Regions from separate parts of the Hansschlegelia sp. genome, predicted to be linked through region 2. Evidence: predicted binding sites of a transcription regulator. Region 2 holds the regulator's gene; the other holds the start of a gene.

The links. Region 2 encodes LexA, which represses DNA repair genes until DNA is damaged. Its sites were predicted from a motif close to TGTTCNNNNTGTGTTCNG; they were not measured.
Region 1: a site for LexA is predicted at 3,292-3,309, ahead of VM780_RS00760 (helicase-related protein). Genes of this name have one in related genera too.

Annotation. Positions count from the first base shown of each region.
Region 1 is NZ_DATLJK010000002.1:67,842-75,483, reverse strand. It holds gene VM780_RS00760 (helicase-related protein) at 1-3,234, opposite strand, end outside; gene VM780_RS00755 (DUF3108 domain-containing protein) at 3,415-4,305, opposite strand; gene rpmB (50S ribosomal protein L28) at 4,597-4,902, shown strand; gene VM780_RS00745 (queuosine precursor transporter) at 4,944-5,534, shown strand; gene VM780_RS00740 (aminotransferase class V-fold PLP-dependent enzyme) at 5,930-7,138, shown strand; gene VM780_RS00735 (D-2-hydroxyacid dehydrogenase) at 7,263-7,642, shown strand, end outside.
Region 2 is NZ_DATLJK010000004.1:46,039-53,680, reverse strand. It holds gene glp (gephyrin-like molybdotransferase Glp) at 1-898, shown strand, start outside; gene lexA (transcriptional repressor LexA) at 1,026-1,739, shown strand; gene VM780_RS01660 (ComEC/Rec2 family competence protein) at 1,733-4,045, opposite strand; gene gltX (glutamate--tRNA ligase) at 4,147-5,580, shown strand; gene gltA (citrate synthase) at 5,738-7,066, shown strand; gene fabZ (3-hydroxyacyl-ACP dehydratase FabZ) at 7,116-7,598, opposite strand.

The DNA of each region.
Region 1 (7,642 bases), on a different contig from region 2:
CGCTCCGCCGCCGCTGCGCCGTCCGCGATCGTCGTGCCGCTCCGACCGCGGGCGATCCGGACGACCGCCGTCCCGGCGCTGGCGCGCGGGATCGCCCTTGCCGGCCTTGTCCCGGTTGCCCCCGAAGCGCTGCCGCTCGGGACCGCCTGATCCGGCGCGCTCATCGCGGCGCGGCTGGGCCTCGCGGCCGCGATGCGGCGCGCGCTCGCCGGGCTCGGCCCGACCCTGCGCCCGCGGCTCCCGACCCCGGGCCGGCCGCTCGCGCCGCCCGTGGCCGGCCGGCCGCCAGACCTCGATCATCTCCGGCTCGGCTGCGACCGCGTCCTCGGCGACCGGCTCCGGCGCAAGATCGGCCGCCGTTTCGGCGGCGTCCTCGGCGGAAGCCTGGGCGCTCTCTGCGTCGAGCGGGACGAGGACAGCCTGATCGTCGTCGAAGGCGTCCTCGGCCTCAGGCGCGATTTCGTCGGATTCCGCGGCGTCCACGATCGAAGGCGCGTCCTCTGCGGCGTCGAACACGGGCTGGTCCTCGGCCGCCGCCTCCTGGGCGGGCTCGGCCGCCTCGGTGTCCGCCGCGTCTTCCGCTTCCGCATCCAGGCTCGCCTCGCCAGCCGCGCCCTCGATCGAAAGATCCGGCTCGCCGACGTCCGGCGCCGAGGTCTCGACCGTCTCGGCGACGTCGACCGTGGTCCCTGCCTCATCCGGCTCCTGCGCATCGGCCTGGGCCGTCACGGCGGGCGAGGGCGGCGTCTGCGGTTTCGGCTTGCGCTCCATGCGGTAGCCGAGCGAGCGGAGAATCTCGGCGAAATCCTCGCCGGAGCATCCGGCGAGCGAGGTCATCGCGACCGTCACCGTGAAGCCGTTGCCGTCCGCGGCGCCCGCAGGCGGGGTCCCGGGCTGGCCCGGCTTCCAGGCTATCGCTGGGCGGATCAGGTCGGCGAGCCGTTCGAGAATGTCGACCCGGATGGCGCGCTGGCCGCAGACCCGGTAGCCGAGCGCGCGGTAGAGCCCCTTCTCGATCGCGGGATCGACCGGGATCGTGGTGCGGCCCGCGGAGGCGAGATGCGCGACGTCATCGACCCGCGCGTCGGTCGCGGCGCTGTGCGAGAGGCTCCAGAGCTGAGCCGCGAGCGCCCGCGGCGCGGGCTTCATCAGCGCCGGCATATAGACGTGGTGCGCGCCGAACCTGACGCCATGCCGGCGCAGCGCGGCGCGCGCCGTCTGGTCGAGGCTCTTGAGGTCTTCCGAAACGCGGGCCCGGTCCAGGACGCCGAGCTCCTCCACCAGCTGATAGGCCACGCCGCGCGCGACGCCCGTGACGTCTTCCGCGGACTCGATCGCAGTGAGCGGCCCCAGCAGCTTCTGCACGTGGCTGCGGATCCACAGGTCGAGACGCTTATCGACCTGCTCGCGGGCGGCGCCGGTGAGCTGCTCGTCGGCGAGGGTGCGGATGCGCGGCTGCAGGGTCTTCTCGCCCTTGACGAGGCGGCCGACCAGTTCGCCGAGCCAGCGCACCGCGCCGTCGGCCGCGAGCACGATGTCGCCGTCGGCGGCGTTCGCGAACCGCGCGGCGCGCGCTTCGATCTCGCCTGCGAGCGCCTTGGAGGCCGCCGCACGCAGCGCCTTGCCCTCCACGCCCTCGGCGGAGCTGTCGGGAGCGAACTGAAACCCGGCGAGGCGCCCCACATGGTGGCCTTCGACCAGCACGTCGCCGTCCTTGTTGATCTCGGCCTCGAGCATGTCCTTTTCCCTCAGGCGGCGCATGAGAACGCTGGTGCGTCGGTCGACGAAACGTTGAGCAAGCCGTTCGTGAAGAGCGTCGGAGAGCCTGTCCTCGACGGCGCGGGTCACGCCCTGCCAATGGTCCGGATCGTCCAGCCAATCCGCGCGATTGGCGACGAAGGTCCATGTGCGGACATGGGCGATCCGTGCCGAAAGAGTGTCGATGTCCCCGTCTGCGCGATCGGTCTGTGAGACATGCCGCGCGAACCAGTCGGTCGGGACCTTACCCGGCCGGGCCAGAAAACCATAGAGGTCCGCGAGAAGTTCCGTGTGCTGCGCCGGCGCGATCTTGCGGTAGTCCGGCACCTGGCAGACGTCCCAGAGCAGCCGGACCTGCGCCTCGCCGCGCGCAGCCCTGCGGGTCTCGGGATCGCGCGCAAGGCTCATGAGCGCGCGCAGGTCGTCGGCGTCCGGCGCGCGTGTCAGGCCGGGCTCCGCCGGCGGGCGCGAGAGGCTGTCGATCAGGTCGTCGACGCTGCGCAGGTCCAGCCGGGCGTTGCGCCACTGCAGAACCTTGACGCTCTCGAAGCTGTGGCTCTCAAGTTTCTCGGCGAGTTCGGGCTCGAAGCCCGGGCAGCGGCCGGTCGTTCCGAAACTGCCATCCCGTAGATGGCGCCCCGCGCGCCCTGCGATCTGGGCCATCTCGGCGGGGTTCAGCCGGCGGAATTGGTGGCCGTCGAACTTGCGGTCGCCCGCGAAGGCGACGTGATCGACGTCGAGATTGAGCCCCATCCCGATCGCGTCTGTGGCGACGAGGTAATCGACGTCGCCGGCCTGGTACATCGCCACCTGAGCGTTGCGGGTGCGCGGCGACAGAGAGCCCAGCACGACCGCTGCGCCGCCGCGCTGCCGCCGGATCAGCTCCGCGATCGCGTAGACCTCCTCGGCCGAGAACGCCACGATGGCGCTGCGCGGCGGCAGGCGCGTGAGCTTGCGCTCGCCCGCGAAGGTGAGCTGCGACAGCCGCGGCCGGCCGATGACGTTGGCGCCCGGCAGCAGCTTCTCGACCAGCGGACGCATCGTGGCGGCGCCCAGCAGGAGGGTCTCGTAGCGGCCGCGCAGATTGAGCAGCCGGTCGGTGAAGACGTGTCCGCGGTCGAAGTCCGCGCAGAGCTGGATCTCGTCCAGGGCCACGAAGTCGACGTCGAGGTCGCGCGGCATCGCCTCGACCGTCGAGACCCAGAACCGCGCGCCGAGCGGCTTGATCTTCTCCTCGCCGGTGACGAGCGCCACCTTGTCGGGCCCGACCTTCTCGGCGAGCCGGCCGTAGACCTCGCGCGCCAGCAGCCGCAGCGGCAGGCCGATCAGGCCGGAACCGTGCGCCGCCATCCGCTCGATCGCGAGGTGGGTCTTGCCCGTGTTCGTCGGTCCGAGAACCGCGGTGACGCCGCGGCCTCGCGCCGGCGCAAGGATTTCTGACGCCGGCGCGGGAGCGAGCGTCGCAGGATCGGTCATTCAGAACCCTTTAACCGGTCGTCCGGAGCAGCCGAGGCCGCGAAACGCCGGCGAAACAAGAACGTGACCGGAACGAAGCACGGTCGAATCGGCCCTCCGACGCCGATTCCCGATTCGTTCCAAGGTCTTGAGACGCGTTCCTCACAGCGCCGCGCGGCGGGAACGCTCCAGCCGGGCGGATCAGAGGTTGGTCCCCTTCGCGCCTGCGGCTCGGGTCTGCCCGTCGACGACGAAGGAGGTCGCGGTGATCACGGCGGTGCCGAGTTGGGTCCGCACGGAGATCTTCCATGGCAGCAGGGTGCGGGTGCCGGCGACCGGCGCGAGCCACACCTCCATGTCCTTGTTGTTCTCCATGAACGCGACCTGCGAACGGCCGGGCTTGTGGCCGGAGATCGCCTTGTAGCTAGCCTTGCAGACGATCAGCTTGCCGTCATACGAACCCTTGACGTCGGGGTCGGCTGCGGCGGTTTCGGTGCGGTCGTAACGCAACGCCACGTCGAAACGTTGCCTGCCGTCGAACACAGGCAGCGTGCGGTCGCATGAGCTGGGCGCCAGCAGATCGCCCGATCCCGCGACAGGCATCACGAGCGCGCTCAGCGGATCCACGATCCCGTGCTTGTCGGCGTCCGTCACCGGCACCGTATCCTTGGTCTTCGGGGGCGGATCGACCGACATCTGGCGCACTGCGCCGCCGGCCAGCGCGAAGCGGATGATCTGGCCCTTGTTGTTGCTGCGCGTGTTCAGCGCATAGGCGCTCGGCGTGACGCGGCTGTCTTCGACGCCGCCTCGGGAGGTCGCAGCGCCCCTGCCACCGGTGAAGAACTTCACCAGGCCGGTCATGCGCACGCTGAGGTTCATGTCATAGGAGGAGCGGTCCACCCCCGCCTGCATGGTGGCGGTTCCGATGTCGAACCCCGCGAGCGTCATAGCGTAGCGCGCGCGGATCCGCGTCTCGGCCGCGGCCGCCGAGGTCTCCGCCAGAAGAGGGCCGGCCGCGGTCAGCGCGGAAAGCGCGAGACCAAGGGCGACGCTCGATAGGGGCCGCCTTGCGGCCACGAAGGTGGTTTTCATGAAAGAGAATCTCAGTGCGCCGGCGCGCGAGGCCCATCGGCGACGCGCCCATCCTGGAGAACGTCTGTCCGCTGCCGAACTTAAGCAGAATTCCGATATTTGTGAGGCCCGGCGCCAAATTGGGTCAGCAGCCATATCGGTCGCGCGTGATTCGTCCGCTCGCTTTCCGATCCTTGACGCCTCGGGCGGCCGCGTCTATAGCAGCGCCTCCTTTTCCAGGCTCGCGGCGCAGCCCGGACCTCGCGTCCGAAGCCTTCGCGCGGGCCTTTGATCGTTGCAGGAGCATAGCCCATGTCGCGGCGTTGCGAACTCACTGGCAAGGCCGTGCTGTCGGGCCACAAGGTCAGCCACTCGAACCACAAGACCAAGCGCACCTTCCGGCCGAACCTGCTGCAGGTCTCGCTGCTGTCGGAAGCGCTCGGTCGCTCCGTCCGGCTCAAGGTGTCGGCCCATGCGCTGCGTTCGGTCGAGCACCGCGGCGGCCTCGACGCTTTCCTCGCCAAGGCGGCGGACATCCAGCTCAGCCAGGGCGCGCGCGAGCTGAAGCGCAAGATCGCCAAGGCCGGCGAGCAGCCGGTCGAGCAGGCGGCTTCCTGACGCCGCGGCGCGGCCGGGCTTTCGCCCCGGCCGGAACGATCATGCGGGACCTGGCGCCTGCGGTCGCGGCGATGACGCTCGTCGTCGTCGCTTCGAACATCCTCGTTCAGCATCCGGTGACGGCGTTCGGCCTGGCGGACAAGCTGACCTGGGGCGCCTTCGCCTATCCGGTCGCCTTCCTGGTCACTGATCTCACCAACCGTCGCTTTGGGCCGGCCGGCGCGCGCCGCGTGGTCTATTGCGGGTTCGCGATCGCGGCCGCGCTGTCGATCTGGCTCGCGACGCCGCGGATCGCCGTCGCCTCCGCGACGGCCTTCCTGGTCGGGCAGTTGCTGGACGTCAGCGTGTTCGCCCGGCTGCGCCGCCAGACATGGTGGCGGGCGCCGCTGCTTGCGAGCCTCGCAGGTTCGGGCCTCGACACCGTCCTGTTCTTCACGCTCGCTTTTGCGGGGGTCGCCGACATGTCGGCGCCGACGGCGCTGCTCGGCGGCGCCGTGGCCGCGCCGCTCTGGGTCAATCTCGCCGCCTTCGATTTCCTCGTGAAGGTCGCGGCCGCAGCCGCGTTGCTCGCGCCCTACGGCGCGCTGATGAACGCGATCCGTCCCTTCGAACCGGCGCCGGCGGCGCGGTGATGGGCGATTCCTGCGCCCTCTCGGGCTGTCGGCTCCGGAGCGCGCCAAGGCGTGCCGGCCGACATTGCGCCGGGCGGTTCTCCTAAGGTCGACCTCGAAACCGCGCGACGGCCGGGGCATAGTGCCCGTTCATCTCACATCCGTCGCTCTTTCACGGTAAGGATGCAGTCCAGCGTCCGCCGCCGAAGATTTGCGCCGGGAGCTGATCGAAGCGGCCTATCGTCCGATCCACTAGGGCGACCAAACTTCTTCTGAACGAGGGATAGTAGTTTCTCTGAAGCTGAAGAACTGTTGTCCTGTTCGACGTAATGCTATGCGAACGTGACTGGCTGTCGCATAGTCAAATGCAACCCCCCGTGTATTTTCCGCCGCCAAGAAGCGCTTTGGAGGAAACAATGGCGAGACGCCCTGGTCGTAACTTCCTGTTCGTCCCCGGCCCGACCAACCTGCCCGACCGCGTCCTGCGTTCGATGGTCGTGTCGATGGAGGACCACCGCTCGCCGGCGTTTCCCGAGCTGACGCTGCCGCTGTTCGAGGGCATGAAGAAGGTCTTCAAGACCAAGGACGGCCAGGTCTTCATCTTCCCGTCTTCCGGCACGGGCGGCTGGGAAGCGGCGCTCACCAACACCCTTGCTCCCGGCGACAAGGTGCTGACCGCGCGCTTCGGCCAGTTCTCCCACCTCTGGATCGACATGGCCCAGCGCCTCGGCCTCGACGTCGAGGTCCAGGAGGAGGAGTGGGGCACGGGCGCCCACGAGGAGAAGATCGAGGAGGCCCTGCGCGCCGACAAGGCGCACGAGATCAAGGCCGTGATGGTGGTCCATAACGAGACCGCCACCGGCGTGACCTCGAACATCGGCGCCATCCGCAAGGCGATGGACGCCGCCGGCCATCCGGCGCTGCTGCTGGTCGACTCGGTCTCGGGCCTCGGCTCGATCGACTTCCGCTTCGACGAGTGGGGCGTCGACTGCGCCGTCTCCGGCTCCCAGAAGGGCCTGATGCTGCCGGCCGGCCTCGGCTTCGTGTGCGTCAGCCAGAAGGCGCTGAACGTCCGCAAGAACGCCAAGCTCAACAAGGTCTATTTCGACTTCGACGACCACATGAAGCAGAACCCGGCGGGCTATTTCCCGTACACGCCGGCCCTGCCGCTGCTCTACGGCCTCAAGGAGGCGCTCGCCTGCCTGTTCGAGGAAGGTCTCGACAACGTCTTCCATCGCCATCACGTGCTCGGCGAGGCGACCCGCAAGGCGGTTGACGCGTGGGGCCTCAAGCTCTGCGCCAAGAGCCCGCGCTGGTACTCGGACACCGTCAGCGCGATCCTGGCGCCTGAGGGCGTCGACGCGGCGAAAATCATCTCGCACGCTTACAACCGCTACAACCTCGCGCTCGGCGCCGGCCTTTCCAAGGTCGCCGGCAAGGTGTTCCGTATCGGCCATATCGGCGATCTCAACGAGCTCATGCTGCTCGGCGCGATCGCGGGCGCGGAGATGTCCATGCTCGACAACGGCGTGAAGATCGAAGCCGGCTCGGGCGTCGCGGCTGCGCAGCAGTATCTCCGCCAGAACCCGATCGAGAAGCAGGAAGCCACCCCCAAGGCGGCGTAATCCGGATCGCGATCCGGCGGGCCGGGCCGAAAGGCCTGTCCCGTCCGGGCCGCGCGCGATATGCCGTCTTTCTCAAGCGGCCAGCGGACGACGCCCTCCGCCAAGCCGCGAAATGGGGGTCTCCATGACGCACAAGATCGTCTTTCTCGACCGCGAAAGTCTCGACGCCAACGTTCGCGCGCCGAACTTCCCGCACGACTACAAGGAATACGAGTCGACCTGGACGCCGGATGAGATCGTCGAGCGGCTGAAAGACGCCGACATCGCGATCATCAACAAGGTGCCGATGCGCGCCGACGTCCTGAAGCAGCTTCCCAACCTGAAGCTGATCGCGGTCGCGGCGACCGGCACGGACGTCATCGACAAGGCGCAGGCCAAGGCGCAGGGGATCACGATCTCCAACATCCGCGGCTACGCGTTCAACACCGTCCCCGAGCATGTCATCGCGCTGCTGTTCGCGCTGCGGCGCTCGATCGTGCCCTACGCGCAGTCGGTGAAGCGCGG
Region 2 (7,642 bases):
TCTCCTCCAGGAGAACGCCGCGCGCGAGGGCGACGAGGTGGTCGCGCACGAGGCGGTCCCGGTCGGCCGCCATGTCCGTCGGGCGGGCCTCGATTTTACGGCCGGCGAGACACTGCTGCCCGAGGGCCGGCGGCTCGGGGCGCGCGATCTCGCGCTCGCCGCGGCGCTCGGCCACGCCTCGGTCCCCGTCGCGCGGCGGCCGCGCGTGGCGATTCTGGCCACTGGCGACGAACTCGCCCTACCCGGCGCAGAGACTGGCCCGGACCAGATCTTCGCATCGAACGGCTTTGCGATCGCGGCCGCCGTGACCGGCGAAGGCGGCCTGCCGCTCGATCTCGGCGTCGCGCCGGACGATCCAGCGGCGATCCGCGCCGCCATCGAGCGCGCCATCGACGAGAGGGCCGATGTCCTCGTCACGCTCGGCGGCGCTTCCGTGGGCGACCACGACCTCGTCCGGCCGGCGCTGGAGGCCTGCGGCGTCGCGCTCGACTTCTGGAAGATCGCGATGCGGCCCGGCAAGCCGATGATGGCCGGGCGGCGGGGCGAGATGCTGGCGCTTGGCCTTCCCGGCAATCCCGTCTCGGCCATCGTCTGCGCCGTGCTGTTCTTGATGCCCGCGCTTCGGCGTCTCTCGGGGCGCGCCGACATCGAGCCGCAGATCATCCCGGGGCGGCTTGGCCGGGACATGCCGGCCAACGACCATCGCGAAGACTATCTGCGGGCCGCCCTGACCTTCGATCCGGATGGAGTCGCCGTCGCGACTGGCTTCCCGCGGCAGGATTCGTCCATGCTGCGGCGGCTCACCGAAGCCGAATGCCTGCTCGTTCGCCCGGCCGGCGCGGCCGCTGCCCGGGCGGGCGATCCCTGCATGATTCTGCCTCTGCCGCATCCGCTCTGAAGCCGAAGCGCAGGAGCGGATTCCCGACGTCCGCCCCGGCATGAACCGAACGTTAACTGTTGCAGAACACATCTAGAACAGGTAGATTTCTGTTCATGATTTGTTTTGCACCGTCGCGGACCCGCCCATGTTGACCCGCAAGCAGTACGAGCTTCTGCGCTTCATTCATGAGCGGCTGAAGGAGGCCGGCGTGCCGCCCTCCTTCGAGGAGATGAAGGAGGCGCTCGACCTCAAGTCGAAGTCGGGCATTCATCGGCTCATCATGGCTCTCGAGGAGCGCGGCTTCATCCGGCGCCTGCCGAACCGGGCGCGCGCGCTCGAAGTGCTGAAGCTGCCAGAGGCCGCGGCCCCCTCGGTCACGCGGCCGACCCCCCGGTTCTCGCCGAGCGTGATCGAAGGCAATCTCGGGCGGCTCAAGCCCGCTTCTTCGAACGACGACGACGGCGAAGATCGGCGCTCGGCCGTGCATGTGCCGGTGATGGGCCGGATCGCCGCCGGCGTGCCGATCTCGGCGATCCAGACCAGGAGCCACACGATCGCGGTGTCTCCGGACCTGCTGTCGACCGGCGAGCACTTCGCTCTCGAGGTGCGCGGCGATTCGATGATCGAGGCCGGCATTCTGGATGGCGACCTCGTCCTCATCCGCCGTCAGGACACCGCCGACACGGGCGACATCGTGGTCGCGCTGGTGGACGAGGAAGAGGCCACTTTGAAGCGGCTGCGGAAGCGCGGCGCCTCGATCGCGCTTGAAGCCGCAAACCCCGCCTATGAAACGCGGATCTTCGGCCCCGACCGCGTCGCCATCCAGGGACGGCTCGTCGGGCTGATCCGCCGCTACTGATCGTCCGGAGAGGTCTCGTCTTCCTCCTCCGCCTCGGCGGAACCGGTGGGGTCGACCGGCGGAGGCCTGAGGTCCTTGACGGGCGCCGTCGGGGCGAACGCCAGACGCGCAGCGGCGGCCGGAGGCGGCGTCGGGGGCTGGCGCGTCCATGGCCTTGAGCCCGCGGGGTCGAGGGCGGCGACGCCCGAAAAGCCATCGCCGGAGCGCGTGAGGCTCAGCGCGCCGGTCGCTGCGAGGATTCTTCGGTCAACCACCGCCGCCGTCTCCGCGCAGGCCGCCGGCGCGTCAAGGCGCGTGACGACAAGCGCCGCCCGCCGGCAGTCCTCCTCCAGTCCCCTCGGGTCCCACGACAGCGCGACGACGCCACCGCCCGCGAGGGGCGCGGTGCAGCCATAGGCGTCGCACCGCACGTCGCGTGCGGCGTCCCGCGTCGGCGCAGGCGAGCCGTCGGCCGCAAACCAGACCTTGGCGGCGAACCGGCCCGGGCTGGCGCCGAGCAGCGCGAGCCGGCCATCCGGCGCCCGCGCCGCAAGCGCCCGACCCGATGCGTCGATCACGACGTCCGGCCGCGCCGGAAACGCCGCAAGCGCGAGCGCCGCCCCGAGAATCGGGAGCCCGCCCCAGCGCAGCGCCGTTCGCCAGAGGCAGAGCCATGCGATCCCCAGCGCGAAGAGGCTGAGGGCGCCCGGCCCGAACGCCACGACGTTGCGTTCGGCGCCTGGCCAGGCGGCGACCGCTCCAGCGACGGCGAGCACGCCCTCGAGTCCGAAGCCCATGAGACGCCACCAGATCGCGTCCAGTCCTAGGGGCGCGAACAGCAGCCCGGCGATCGCCGCCGGCATCACGATCAGCCCGACTAAGGGCTCCGCGAGCGCGTTGCCCGCCAACGCGTAAGGCGTCAGGCGCTGGAAATGATAGGCGGCGAACGGCGCGGTCGCGAGCCCGGCGATGAGGGTCGTCATAACCGCGAGCGTCGCCGCGCGTCGAAGGCGGCGCGTGAGCGCCGCGCCGCGCGAGGCCGGCGGCGGCGCGGGAGGCAGGTCACGCCTGGTCTCGAACCACGCCACCAGGCCGGCCACGGCGGCGAAGGACATCTGAAAACTCGGCCCAAGCAGCGCATCGGGCGTCCAGGCGGTCACCAGCAGCCCGGCGAGCGCGAAGTTGCGGGGCGCCAGCGCGGACCGGCCGATCATCACGGCGAGCAACGCGACCGCGATCATGACGTAGGAGCGCTGCGTCGCGACCTCCGCGCCGGAGAGCGCGAGATAGAAGGTGGCCCCGGCGAGCGCCACCGCTGCGCCGATTTCCTTGACCGGCAGGCTGAGCGCCGCGCGCTGGGAGAGCGCGAGCAGCGCCCGCGCGAACCAGAACAGCGTGCCGGCCACGAGCGCCATGTGCAGCCCGGAAATGGACAGGATATGGCTGAGGCCGGCGGCGCGGAGGTCGTCCGAGACCGAGGGCGGGATCGGGCCTTGCACGCCCGTGACCAGAGCCGCCGCCACCGCGCCTTCCGGGCCGCCCACGGCGGCCGAGATGCGCGCGGTGAGGTCCGCGCGCAGTCGCTCCAGCCGCGCCGCCGCGTCCGACATGACGCCACCCGGAGAGGCCGGCAGAATACGGATGTCCTTCGCGCCGTAGCCGGTCGCGCCGATCTGCTCGAAGAAGGCCACGCGCGCGAAGTCGTAGCCGCCGGGGCGCACGGGCCCCTCCGGCGGCCGCCAGAGCGCCGTCAGCGCAATGCGGTCGCCGGCCGCCAGCGGCGGATCTGCGCGCGCGGTCACCCGAACGCGGGCCGGCATGTCGCGCGCGGCCAGCGTGATGAACCGTTCCGGCGCGATCGTCAGCCGCCGCATGCCGCGCGCGCGCGGCTCGACGAACAGGACGCGGCCGACCACCTCCCCGCGCAGCGGCCGCTCGAGCGTCGGCGCTTCTGCGCGGACCGTCGCGAGCTTGCCGGCGAGAAAGCCCGCGCCGCCGAAGGTCAGGCCGAGCGCGAGCCAGAGCGCGAGGAATCTGCCGCGGGCAAGCCAGAGCAGCCCGAGCCCGAGACCGAGGGGCGCTGCGCTCGCCCACAGTTCGGGCTCGCGGCCCGCCGAGAAGTAGATCGCGGCGCCGCAGCCGAACGCGACGGGAAGCCAGAGCGCCGGTCGACCGGCCTCCGCCTCCTCGGCGAGCAGCGCCGACAGTCGGGCGGAAGCCGCGCCGCCCCATGCCGTCGCCGCGCGGTCGGGACCGGCCGCCCGATCCTCCGGAATGGCCGCTGCGCGCGCCCTGCCCCGCTTTGGCCGGCCCGGCTGCTCCGCCATCGGCGCGTCTTTCCCCCGGTCGCAGGCCCATGCTACACCGGCGCGCCGCGGCGTACAGACGACGCCGCACCCCTCCCCCGAGCGCGAGAGAACGACCTGAAGTGAGCGAGACCGTCGTCACACGCTTCGCGCCGTCGCCGACGGGCTTCCTGCACATTGGCGGCGCGCGGACCGCGCTGTTCAACTGGCTGTTCGCCAGAAGTCTCGGCGGCACGATGCTGCTGCGGATCGAGGACACCGATCGCGCCCGGTCGACCGACGCCGCGATCGCGGCGATCCTCGACGGCCTGAAGTGGCTCGGTCTCGACTGGGACGGCGAGCCTGTCTTCCAGTTCGCCCGCGCCGCCCGGCACCGCGAGGCGGTGGAGCGGATGCTGGCCGAGGGCCGCGCCTATCGTTGCTACGCGACGGCCCAGGAGCTTGAGGAGATGCGCGCCAAGGCGCAGGCCGAAGGGCGTCCGCCGCGCTACGACGGCCGCTGGCGGGACCGGCCGGAGACCGATTGGCCGACGGACCGCCAGCCGGCGATCCGGCTCAAGGCGCCGATCGAGGGCGAGACCGTCATCGACGATCTCGTGCAGGGGCGCGTCGTCATCCCCAACAAGGACCTCGACGACCTCGTGCTGCTGCGCTCGGACGGAACGCCGACCTACATGCTGGCGGTCGTGGTCGATGATCACGACATGGGCGTGACGCACGTCATCCGCGGGGTCGACCATCTCACCAACGCCGCCCGCCAGGCGCAGATCTACGACGCCATGGGCTGGAGCGCGCCCAAGATGGCGCATATCCCGCTGATCCATGGCCCGGACGGGGCGAAGCTCTCGAAGCGCCACGGCGCGCTCGGCGTGGAGGCCTACCGGGAGATGGGCTTCCTGCCGGCAGCGCTGCGCAACTACCTCGCCAGGCTCGGCTGGAGCCATGGCGACGATGAGATCTTCTCGACCGAACAGGCGGTCGAGTGGTTCGATATCGGCGACGTCGGCCGTTCGGCGGCGCGCTTTGATCAGGTCAAGCTGCAGAACCTGAACGGCCATTACATGCGGGCGACGCCTGACGCGGAGCTGATGGAGGCTTTCCGCGCCGCGCTTCCCTACCTGCCGGGCGGACCCGCCGCGATCGCGCGGCTCGATGAAACCGGCCGCTGGCCGGCGCTTGAGGGAGCGCTTCCGGGCCTCAAGGAGCGCGCGAAGACTCTCGTCGAACTGCTGGACGGCGCGCGCTTCCTTCTCGATGAGCGGCCGCTGTCGCTGGAGCCCGCCGCAGAGCAGTTGCTGACGCCCGACGCGCGCCGGCTGCTCGCGCTGCTCGCCGAGCGCCTCGCGGCGATCGACCCCTGGACGGCCGCCGAGGCGGAAGCCGCCGTGCGTGCGGTGGCGGAGGAGGCCGGCGTCAAGCTCGGCACGGTGGCGCAGCCGCTGCGGGCCGCCCTGACCGGACGCAAGACTTCGCCGGGCATCTTTGACGTCCTGGTCGCCCTCGGACGGCAAGAGAGCCTGGCGCGGATCGCGGATCAGGCCGCGCAGCCGGCGTGATCCGGCCAGGACTGGCGCTGACGTTTGACAGCGCTAGTTCGCACTGCAACAAAAGTAGCGTCGCGCCGTCCCTGCGCCCTCCCCCTCCTGCGAGCCGGAGAGCCACGTGCCGTTCCTGGCGCGACAAGGCCATAATTCCAGCGAAGGGGCATGGCGCATGAATGCGACGACCAGCACGCTCAAGGTTCAGGAAGGCTCGCCGGAAGCCGGTCATCTGAGCGTCGAAGGGGCGGAGCTTGATCTTCCGATCAAGCACGGCTCGATCGGCCCGTCCGTTCTCGACGTCCAGACGCTCTACAAAGACACGGGCCTGTTCACCTACGACCCGGGCTTCACCTCGACCGCCAGCTGCGAGTCGAAGATCACCTATATCGACGGCGACGCGGGCCTGCTGCTCTACCGCGGCTACCCCATCGACGAGCTCGCGGAGCACGGCGACTTCCTTGAGACCTGTTATCTGCTGCTGTTCGGCGAGCTGCCGACCTCGGCGCAGAAGGCGGAGTTCGACCGCCAGGTCACGCGCCACACCATGGTCCACGAGCAGATGTCGCGCTTCTACAGCGGCTTCCGGCGCGACGCGCATCCTATGGCGGTGATGTGCGGCGTCGTCGGCGCGCTCTCGGCCTTCTATCACGACTCGACCGACATCACCGATCCCGAGCAGCGGCTGATCGCCTCGATCCGCATGATCGCCAAGACGCCGACGCTTGCGGCCATGGCGTACAAATATTCGATCGGCCAGCCCTTCGTATATCCGCAGAACGCGCTCGATTTCTCCGCGAACTTCCTCAACATGTGCTTCGCGGTGCCGTGCGAGGAGTACAAGGTCAACCCGGTCCTGGCGCGCGCGATGGATCGGATCTTTATCCTGCACGCCGATCACGAGCAGAACGCTTCCACCTCGACGGTGCGGCTCGCGGGCTCTTCGGGCGCCAATCCGTTCGCCTGCATCGCGGCCGGCATCGCCTGCCTGTGGGGTCCGGCGCATGGCGGCGCCAACGAGGCCGCGCTCAAGATGCTTGGCGAGATCGGCACGCCCGACAAGGTCGAGCTCTATGTCCAGAAGGCCAAGGACAAGAACGACCCGTTCCGCCTGATGGGCTTCGGCCACCGCGTCTACAAGAACTACGACCCGCGCGCCAAGATCATGCAGAAGACCTGCCACGAGGTCCTCGCCGAGCTCGGCATCCAGGACGACCCGCTGCTCGAGGTGGCGGTGGAGCTCGAGAAGATCGCGCTCAAGGACGAGTACTTCATCGAGAAGAAGCTCTACCCGAACATCGACTTCTATTCGGGCATCACGCTCAAGGCGATGGGCTTTCCGACGGCGATGTTCACGGTGCTTTTCGCAGTGGCGCGCACCGTCGGCTGGATCGCGCAGTGGAAGGAGATGGTGGAGGATCCGTCGCAGCGGATCGGGCGTCCGCGCCAGCTCTACACCGGCGCGCCCGAGCGCGACTACGTGCCGATCAATGAGCGCCGCTGAGGCGGCCGCCTGAGCATGAAAAAAGCCCCGCCTGCCGGCGGGGCTTTTTTTATTTGTCGACCAGCATGGCCGAAATCTCGGCCTCGCACACCAGCGCGCCGGCCACCTTCGCCTCGCCGCGGAACCACCACATGTTGGCGCGCTTCCTGATCTGCGTCATGTGGTACTCGACCACGTCGCCAGGCGTCACCGGCTTGCGGAACTTCGCCTTGTCGATCGTCATGAAGTAGACGATCCGCGGCGAGTTCGGCGCGGTGCGGGACGCGACGCAGATCGCCCCCGCCGTCTGCGCCATTCCCTCGATCAGCAGCACGCCCGGCATCACCGGCGCCTGGGGGAAATGGCCCTGAAAATGCGGCTCGTTGAACGTGACGTTCTTGATCCCGACGCCGGACCTGTCGCCGTCGATGTCGATGATGCGGTCGACCAGCAGGAACGGATAGCGGTGCGGCAGATAAGACATGATCGCCGCAATGTCGGCGGCGGCGAGCGTGGTCGGCTCCGAGGATGGCGTCGCGGTAACGTCGTTCATCTCAATTCTTCCCTGGGCGCCGGGTCGGCTCTGCGGCCGGCGTT